Regions from separate parts of the Actinomyces israelii genome, predicted to be linked through region 2. Evidence: riboswitches for the same ligand, from Rfam matches in the RefSeq annotation. Region 2 holds a riboswitch; the other holds the start of a gene.

Region 1 (4,746 bases), 800 kb from region 2:
TCAGGGCGGCCTCCAGGTCGGTGCGCCAGATATTGCGGCCCGACACGACGCCGGCGACGACGGTCTTTCCCTCCAGGAGCGCGAGGTCGTCGGCCGGGGGGGTCTGGCCGGCCACGAGGTCGAGGGCGACCCCCTCGACGCCGGTGCCGGCCAGGACGGGCAGGGCGTCGCCGAGTGACCCGTAGGTCCCGGCCACGAGCACCTGGGGGCGCTCGGTGATGGCGGCGATCCACGTGTAGGCGTCGGCGAGCGCGGCCAGCACCGCCTCGCGCGGGACGTCCCAGGCGTCGCTGACCAGGGCGGGCTCGTCGAGCTGGACCCACTCGGCGCCGGCGGCCCACAGGTCGGCCAGGAGGTGCCCGTAGGCGCCGAGCACGTCGCGCAGGCGGTCCAGGGGCCGGAAGCCGGCCCGGGCGCCGTCGGCGGCCTTGGCCAGCAGCAGGTAGGTGACCGGGCCGACCACGACGGGCCGCGGCGCCTCCTCGCCGGCGCCCAGCGCCTCCAGCACCTGGGCGACCGGGCCGTCGGTGGGGTCGACGGCGCCGAAGCCGGGGACGTAGTCGATTGGGGTGTCGGCGTCGAGCTCGGGCACCAGATAGTGGTAGTTGGAGTCGAGCCACTTGGTCATCTCCAGGGCGGCGCGCTCGCCCTCGCCGCGGGCGGCCGTGAAGAAGCCCGGCAGGGAGGTGCCCGGGAACCCACCAGCGCCCTGTGCGCCGCCGCCAGCGCCGCCGCGCAGGTCCGCGAAGCGCCGCGGCAGGGCCCCGAAAGCTGTGGTGACCTGGAGCACCTGGTCGTAGTAGGTGAAGTCCGCCGGGACGGCGGAGGCGCCGGTCAGGCCCAGATCGCGCAGGCGGGCGCGGGTGGCGGCGCGCAGGGCGGCGGCGCGCTCGCGCAGCCCGGAGACGTCCAGGGCACCCCTCCAGTGGGACTCGACGGCGCGCTTGAGCTCGCGGTCGGGGCCGATGCGGGGGTAGCCGAGGATCGTGGCGGCGGGCAGGGGGCTGATGGGGACGGTCATGAGCGTTGCTTCCTTGGGGTTCATCGGCGAAGGTGCGGGACGACCGCGTACGCGACCAGAGCCTAGGCGCCGGCCTGGCTCGAGGGCGGAGCCTGCGCGGGCGCGGCGCGGACGCGGTCCGGGTCACAGGGGCGGCGAGACGCGGCGGGCGACCGCCTCAGGACCTCGCCGCCCCGGGCATTCGACCGCTCGGCCCCCGGTCGCCGCCGGGGGTGGCGTTGAGGTAGTCGCGGCGGACCTCGCGCTGGACGGCGGTGTCCGGGGAGGAGCCGGTGAGGATGCCGCCCAGCCGCAGGTGGGAGATGACGTCGAGCGCCGGGCGCACCCGGTTGAAGGTGTAGAGGTGGACGCCGGGGGCGCCGCCGTCGAGCACGGCGGAGGCGAGGTTGAGGGTAGCGTCGATGCCAGCGGCGGCCGCGGCCGCGCCGTCGGAGCGCTCCAGGGTGCGCACCAGGTCGGGCGGGACGCCGACGCCGGTGAGGGCCTCCAGGCGGGTCAGGCGCCTCAGGTCGGTCAGCGGGATGATCCCCGGCAGGATCGGCATGGTGACCCCGGAGTAGAGGGCGGCGCGGCGCAGCGCCAGGTAGTCCTCGGGGTCGTAGAAGACCTGGGTGATGGCCAGGTCCGCCCCGGCGGCCTGCTTGGCGCCCAGCACCTCGACGCCGGTGCCGTGGTCGATGTCGGCCGGGTAGGCGGCCACGGCGATCTGGATGTGGCGGGTGCCGTCGCCGAAGTAGTCGGACTCGACCTCGCGGATGACGCGCACCAGGTCGTCGGCGTGGGGCAGCTCGCCGGCGACGTCCTCGGCGGCGCGGCCCCGCGGCGGGTCGCCGCGCAGGGCGAGGAAGCGGCGCACGCCCAGGTCGAGGAAGCGGCGGACGATCTCGACGACGCTGTCCCTGCGGTAGCCGATGCAGGTCAGGTGAGCCATGAGGGGGACGTCGGAACGGGACAGCACGTGGGCGACGACGTCCTCGGCGGGGTTGCGCTCGCGGCGCACGCGCACAGGCGGGGCCGCGCCGGCGACGCCGGCGGCGCTGGAGACGCCGGAGCCGGCAGTGCGGGAGCCGGTGCCGCCGATGACGAAGGAGGGGCGGTAGGTGACCGACACGAAGTCGGGGCCCGTCGCCAGCAGCCGGTCGAGGGCGCCCCAGGTCTGGGTGACGTGGCGCCCGGGCCGCGGCGGAAACAGCTCAAGGGATAAGGAAGGGCGCGCCGTCTGCGGCGCGTGCGGGGCGGGCACGGCGCCAGGTGCGGCAGGGCGCGCCGTCTGCGGCAGGGCGCCGTCGGCGTCGCTCGTCTGGTCGGTGGGCTCGATCGTCATTCGGTCTCCATCGGTCCCGGCGGAAGCACCCGCCACATGGGGTTGCTGCGGCGTCGTCGAGCCGGGTCTCTCAGCCGCTCTGGATGGAACAACACGAGTGTACCGCGCCCCAGCGGGTCGGATGCCGGCGTCCGTCAGTCGGGATAATGATCGAGCAGTCGGTATGTGGTCGATCGCGTCTTGTAAACACTTCACGCTGCCAGCGCAATCCAAGTGCTCCCCATCCAGGGGCCGTGACCGCTGTGGGCGCCTGCCCTAGGTTTACCGCATGACGGACATCAGTATCGCTACAGCGCGCGGCATCACCCTCGCCGCGACCCTGTGTGTGGCGAATACAGCCGACCCGCTGGACGTCCCTGCGCTCGATGCCGCCCTGGAGGCGGACCGGGACGTGCCCGTCCGATCCGAGGGCGTCGTCGTCCTGGCCCACGACTTCCTCACCGACCGGCACGGGCTGGCCCACCGTCTCGATGATCTCGCCGCCCGGTACCGGAAGGCGGGGTTGACCACGCTGCAGTTCGACTTCTCCGGCCTGGGCGAGTCTGACGACGACGTCATCACGCTCGCCGGGGAGGTCGAGGACATCCAGGCCGTCTGCGGCTGGCTGGCGGACCGGGGCTTCACCCGGCAGGCCATCCACGCAAACGGCCTCGGGGCGACCGCCGCGCTGCTGGCCCGGCCCGAGCAGGTGAGTGCCGTCGTTGTCGTGGGTGCGGTGGTGGGCCCGCACTCCATCCTGTGGGAGAACGTTTTCTCCCCCGCCCAGCTCGACGAGCTCGACCGCCACGGCCTGACGCGCCTCCCCGACGACAACCCCAACTCGCGCAGCTGGGACGTGCTGAGCAAGGAGACCCTGGCCGACGTCTCGTTGCAGTCGCCGGACAAGACCATGTCGGGGCTGCCGTGGCCGATCCTCATGCTCTACGGGGCCCTGACCGACGAGTTCCCCGGCACGGCCGAAGCCGCCACCGAGGGCTTCCCTCTGCTGCGCGACGGTAGCCGGCTCCAGCAGGTGCGCTGCGACAACGCCAAGGCTGCGCACGCCGAGGTCGCCCAGCTGGCGATCGACTGGGTCACGCACCGGCTGGGTTGAGGCGCCGCGGGCGCTCCTGACCCGACCTCCGCGGCCTCTTCCGTCGAACTCGGTCCCGGAAGTTCAGCGAGTGTCCGCCGCCGGACCTCCATCGGCTCTCCGGGGCCCTCCGAGAGCCCCGGGAGGCCCCGAGAAGCCGGCCTCGACCGGAAAAAGGTGGCTCCTACGCACTTTTAAGGTGGGCCGCGGTCTTGGGCGCGGCGAAGATCGGCGTGATTCTGCGATTCTGCTGCGAGGACGGGGCGAGGGTCAGGGTTAAAAGTGCGTAGGAGCCACCTTTTTGATAGGGCCGCAGCGCACGGTGGGCGTCAGGCCGGCGTCAGGCCGGCGTCTTGAACCGATCTCGAGCCGGGGTACGACCGATCTCGACGAAGAAGGGCCATGAGCCAGGCCCACGCCCCGTTGGGACCACTCATTCAGGCCTGGTGCAGCCAGGCGCGCGTCCCGAAGGCCGTGGTCGAGGCCGCGGCGACGGCGCAGGCGCGCTCCACGGCGGCACTCAGCACGGGCCCGGTGACCTGGTCTCGCCGGGCGCCGGCCAGGGCGAGGGCAAGCGCCCCGTGGAAGACGTCGCCGGCGCCCAGGGTGTCGGCCGCCTCGACCTGCGGCGGCTGGACGGAGCCTCGGGCGCCGGCCGCCCACCACAGGGCCGAGCGCTCCCCACGGGTGATGACGACGCCGCGGGCACCGGCGTCGAGCAGCCAGCGCGCGACGTCCTGCGGCGCCGTCACGGGGCCCGCGGGCCCAGGCGGGTAGAAGCGGGCCGACGCCGCAACGACGTCGCAGCGCGCGGGCAGGTCCGCCGCCGGGTCCTTCCACGACCCGGCGTCCATGACGGTGAGCGCGCCCGCGCGGGCCGCCAGGTCGAGGGCGGCGCAAGCGAGGGCCGGGTTGTGCCCGTCGATGAGGACGACGTCGGGCGGGGGCTCCTGCCCGCAGGCCATCCGCGCGGCGTGCCGGTCGAGCGGGGCGGTGTCGACGGCGGCGCGGGCGTTGGTGGATATCACGGAGCGCCGGCCGGTCCCGGCGGTGATGGTGCATGAGGAGACCGAAAGGCCCGGGGCGGGTCCGGCGCTGTCGGAGCCTCCGGAGCGGTCGGAGCAGTCAGAGCAGTCGAGGAGCTCGACGCCGGTGCCCGCCAGGTCGGCGCCTACGAGCTCGGCCAGGGGCCCGGCGCCGACGGGCGCGGCCAGGATCGCGCGGCCGCCGAGGGCCGCGAAGGCGACGGCGGCGTTGGTGGCCGGGCCACCAGCGGCGATGAGCTGGTCCAGGGCGATGATCTTGTCGTCGGGGCCGGGCGGCGCCTGG
Region 2 (4,746 bases):
GCGCACGACGAGCTCGTTGGCGTAGGGGCTGTTCTTGGCCTCCTCGAGCACCAGCGCGTCCTCGCTCGGCTTGAGGCCGGCGTCGAGCGCGTAGTTGCCGTTGATGACGGCGAGCTCCGCGTCCTCCATGGACCTGGCCACCTGGGCGCCGTCGACCGGAACGATCTGGAGGCTCTTCGGGTTGTCGGTGATATCGACGTCCTTGGGCAGCTCGACGGAGGGGTCGAGGGTGATCAGGCCCGCGGTCTCGAGGAGCTTCAGGCCGCGCGCAAGGTTGGCGGGGTCGGAGTTGAGAACGACCTTTCCGCTGTTCTTCGCCTGATCGACCGAGGTGTATCCCTTGGCGGTGTAGATGCCCATGGGCTCGATGTGCACGTCGGCCAGCGAGACGAAGTCGTATCCCTTCTCCTGGATCTGCTGCGCCAGGAAATTGGGCGTCTGGTAGAAGTTCGCCGCCAGGGAGCCGTCGTTCAGCGAGGAGTTCGGCGTCTGGTAGTCGTTGATCTCCTTGATGTCCAGGCTCAGGCCGGCGTCGGCGGCGAGATTGTCCTGCACCCACTGCAGAATGGTGACGTGGGGCTTGGGCGTGGCGCCAATGGTAATGGTGGCGGTCCCGCCGCTGACCCTGATGCCGCCGGAGCCGGAGCCGCAGGCGGCCAGGGAGAGGGCGACGGCGGTGACAAGGCCCCCGGCGAGGGCGGTGCGGCGGGAGATGCTGGTGGTCATGGTGGTTCCTGTTCTTGAGAGTCTGCGGGCCGGGAGCACCGGCGTCGTAATATGTCGCAATACGTCGTGATGCTGAGTCCCGAGCGGGCGTGCGGCGGCGGGCGGCCCGGGGCCGCCGCATGCCGCGCCTGCGAGCTCTTACTCCGGCTGGTCGAGGCTCAGCGGTGATCGACCAGCCGGCTGAGCATGTCGCCGCAGACCTGGATCACGCCGACAATGGCCACAATGAGGACGACGACGATGACCATGATGTCAACGGCGAAACCGTTGTAGCCGTACTGGATGGCGAGGTCGCCCAGGCCGCCTCCGCCGACGGTCCCCGCCATGGCGGAGTAGCCGAGCAGCGTAATAATGGTGACGGTGGCCGAGCTGACGAGAGTCGGCAGCGCCTCGCGCACGAGCACGCCCCAGGTGATCTGATTGCTGGAGGCCCCCATCATGAGGGCGGCCTCGACCTTTCCGTGGTCGACGTCGTTAATGGCGGTCTCGACCAGGCGCGCGTAGAAGGGGATCGCCCCGACCGTGAGCGGGACGCAGGCGGCCTGCCAGCCCAGGGAGGTCCCGACGATCAGGCGGGTCAGCGGGATGATCGCGACCATGAGGATGATGAAGGGCATGGAGCGCCCCATATTGACGATCTGGGAGAGGATCTCGTAGACGACGCGGTTGGGGTGCTGGCCGCGCCTGCCGGTGGAGATGAGCGCCAGGCCGAGCAGGAGCCCGAAGACGACCGTCAGCGCCCCGGACACGCCGGTCATCTCCAGGGTCTCGAGAGTGGCGGGCCACAGCCTGCGCTGGATGATCGAGTTGTTGAGCCAGGTGCCGTCCGAGCTCGCGCCGCTCGCCAGGGCGCCGGTCAGGCGCGGCGCCCCGACGGCGAGGGCGGATGCGGCCGCGGCGGTGAGGGCGGTCGGGGTCATGCGCGCACCTCCGCGGTGATACCGGCGTCGTGCAGGGCCTCGACGGCGGCCTCGGCGCGATCGGCGGGGATGGTGAGGGCGAGCCGCCCGACCTGGGCGGTGCCGAGGGTCTCGAAGACGCCCCCGGCGACGTCGGCGCCCTGCGCGGCCACCAGGGCGAGCACCTGGGCGGCGGCGGGCTCGCCCGGGTGCGCGGTCAGGGCGACGTCGACGACGGCGTTATCGGCGCTGCCGGCGCCATCAGCACCGCCGGCGCGCAGGGCCCCGGGCACGTCCGGGGGCGGGACGAGCTCGCGGGACAGGCGGGAGTCGACGTCGGAGACGACGTCCTCGATGGGCCCGGACTGGATGATCCTCCCGGCCTCCAGGAGGCTGACGGAGTCGCAGATGCGGCGCACCACACTCATCTCGTGGGTGATGATGACGACGGTGACGCCGAGGCGGTCGCGGACGTCGCGGATGAGGTCGAGGATGGAGCGGGTCGTCTCGGGGTCGAGGGCGCTGGTGGGTTCGTCGCACAGGAGGACGGCGGGCTCGTCGGCCAGGGCCCGGGCGATGCCGACGCGCTGCTGCTGGCCGCCGGAGAGCTGGGCGGGGTAGGACGAGCCGCGGCCGTCCAGGCCCACGAGCGTGAGCATGCGGGCGACGCGGTCGTGCCGCTGCCCCTTGCGCACCCCGGCAAGGGCGAGGGGGTAGGCGATGTTCTGGGCGGCGGTGCGCTGCTCCAGGAGGTTGGCGTGCTGGAAGACCATGCCGATGGCGCGCCGGGCCGCGCGCAGCTCGTGGGCGCCGAGAGTGGTCAGGTCCTGGCCGGCGACGCGCACCTCGCCGCCGGTGGGCCGCTCGAGGGCGGTCAGGCAGCGCACGAGGGTGGACTTGCCCGCGCCGGAGGTGCCGACGACGCCGTGGATGGAGCCGGCGGGGATGTCGAGGGTGAGCCCGTCCAGGGCGTGCACCTGCGAGCCGTCGCGCAGGCGGTAGACCTTGTGGACGTCGCGCAGGCAGATCATGGGCTCGGTCGTGCCGGGCACGTCGGGGGAGCCCGGCTCGGCGTCGGCGCCGACCGGGTTCGGGGCGTCCACCGGTCCGGCCGCCTCGACCGGGTCGGCGGCTGTGGGGTCTGCGCTCACTGGTTCCTCCATCGGTCCTGGCGGAAGCACCTGCACCGCTTCGCGGGGGTTGCTGCAACGTCGATGAGCCAGGTCTCTCGGCTGCTCTAGATGGTCGGTGACACAGTAGGCGTCGGCGGCCGCGGGACGCAAGTCCCAGTCCGTGAAGGGACGCATCTCACTCCCGACAGCGGGGTTTCGCGCGGTCTTGCGGGGCTCGCGGACGGTGCGCGGGGAGGGCGCGCCGCCGCCGGGACTCTTCGAGCCGCCGTACTCGGCCGATTCCTCGGCGCAGAGGCCTTGACGCGAGGCGCACGGGGGTCGTTACCGTGTCGTTATCCCTGCACGTGCAGGCGGCCATGGTCGCCCTGAACTACTGCGCAGGTGGGTGCGATGAGCTCCTACGGTCATGTCCCCTACGATTACAACAGACGGGTTCCGGATTCTCGACCCGGACCGCGGCCCCCTGAGGAGGTGGGCCCGGAGCCGGGTGCGGCACCGGTGTCCTCACAAGACGCTGCGTCGGGCCATGAGGGCAGGCGCAGCCGGGTGAGGGGCCGGCATCGAGCAGGTCGTGGGGACTGGACGCCGGGAGGTCAGTCCTACGGCGTAGCGCCGCAGACTTCCTCGTCTCACGGTGCGGCGTCGCAAGGGCTTTCGTCCGGGCCGGCTGCTTCGGAGCCCGTGCCCCCGCTGAGCCTGCCGGGTTCAATACCCCCGCCGGATGCGCCGCGCGCTCCCGCCCCGCCCCTCGCGCCCGGGCCGAACGCTCCGCATGTTGCAGCGGGGCCGATGCCTCAGCCCGGAGCGTCTCGCGCCGCGCCTGAGCCGAGCGCTCCGCGAGCCGCAGCGGGGCCGGCTCCGCCCGTTGGGTCCGGGCCGCGTGCGCCGGCTCTCGCGTCTCAGCCCGGCGCGTCCCGCGTCGCGCCCCCGCCCGGCGCTCCGGACTCTGCGGGTCCTGCTGGCGCACCTCGCGTCGTGCCGCTTCCCGGCGCGGCCCGGCCCGCGGGAGCGCCGCCCCTGGTCAGCGCGCCCGGCGGATACGGCGTCGTCCCCGTCCCGGATGCGAGCGGGTACCCGGGCGCGGGCGGATACGGCGGCCCGGGTGCCGGCGGCCCGGGTGCCGGCGGCCCGGGACCCGCCGATCGTGCCGGCGCGGGCGATCCGGCCGGCTCGCCTCGAAAGGCCGACCTGGAGTGGTGGGAGCGTCTGGGGGTGCGCCTGCGGTCCTGGCGCGCCCTGGTGGTGCTGCGCCGGATCCAGGCGGTCGTCGTGTGGGCGTCCTTGCCAGTGATCCTGGTCGCCCTGATGGTCAACGAGACGCTGCGCATCAGTCTCGGGGCGTGGCTGGGGACCATGTGGGTGGTGTTCGTCTGGTTCTGGATGGCGCGTACCAAGTCGGTCTCGTGGCGGCTGATCTCGGGAGTCTTCGCCGCCTCAATGCCGTGGGCGGGCGCCGTCGGCCTGCTGTCCCTGCGACTGGTGGCCGCCGCCGGCGTCAGCGCGAAGACGCCTGCAGCGACCATCGTGGTGGCGGGGGTCGCGGAGGAGCTGTGCAAGCTGGCCCCCCTGGCGGTCCTGGCGCTGGCGGCGCCGGGGAGGATGCGCCGTCTGCTGGTGTGCGACTGGCTGATACTGGGCGTGGCCGCCGGCGCGGGTTTCGCGGCGGTGGAGGAGATACTGCGGAGGATCGCGTACCTGTCCGCGCCGAGCACCCCCGGCCTGATGCTGGCCACGGCGCTGTGCCCGCCCGGGGCGAGCCAGATGCTGAAGTGCCTGGGGCTGCCCACGTTCGGCCTCTCGCCGTTCTCCGGCTCCTTCCCGACCGCGCTGTCCTACAGCGGCCACGCGATGGTGACGGGGATGGTGGCCGCGTGCATCGGCCTGGGGCGGCACCTGTGGTGGCGCTGCGGCAGCCGGGGCGGGCACCGCGGCGGCGGCGCGGGCGCCGTCGTCGGCCGGGTCCTCTCTCCGCTGGTGCCGCTGCTGGC

What was found. A riboswitch is a leader RNA that binds a small molecule or an ion and turns the genes downstream of it on or off. The one in region 2 is predicted to bind S-adenosylmethionine.
Region 1: it holds a riboswitch for S-adenosylmethionine, as region 2 does, so the genes downstream of both, AIF0345_RS02345 (methylenetetrahydrofolate reductase) here and AIF0345_RS15710 (methionine ABC transporter ATP-binding protein) in region 2, are expected to answer to the same signal.

What each region holds. Positions count from the first base shown of each region.
Region 1 covers NZ_CP124548.1:598,299-603,044, reverse strand. The annotation lists gene metE (5-methyltetrahydropteroyltriglutamate--homocysteine S-methyltransferase) at 1-1,021, opposite strand, end outside; gene AIF0345_RS02345 (methylenetetrahydrofolate reductase) at 1,179-2,345, opposite strand; SAM riboswitch class I at 2,350-2,435, opposite strand; gene AIF0345_RS02340 (alpha/beta hydrolase family protein) at 2,614-3,438, shown strand; gene AIF0345_RS02335 (PfkB family carbohydrate kinase) at 3,855-4,746, opposite strand, start outside.
Region 2 covers NZ_CP124548.1:3,775,253-3,779,998, forward strand. The annotation lists gene AIF0345_RS15700 (MetQ/NlpA family ABC transporter substrate-binding protein) at 1-726, opposite strand, end outside; gene AIF0345_RS15705 (methionine ABC transporter permease) at 885-1,646, opposite strand; gene AIF0345_RS15710 (methionine ABC transporter ATP-binding protein) at 1,643-2,656, opposite strand; SAM riboswitch class I at 2,782-2,873, opposite strand; gene AIF0345_RS15715 (hypothetical protein) at 3,734-4,746, shown strand, end outside.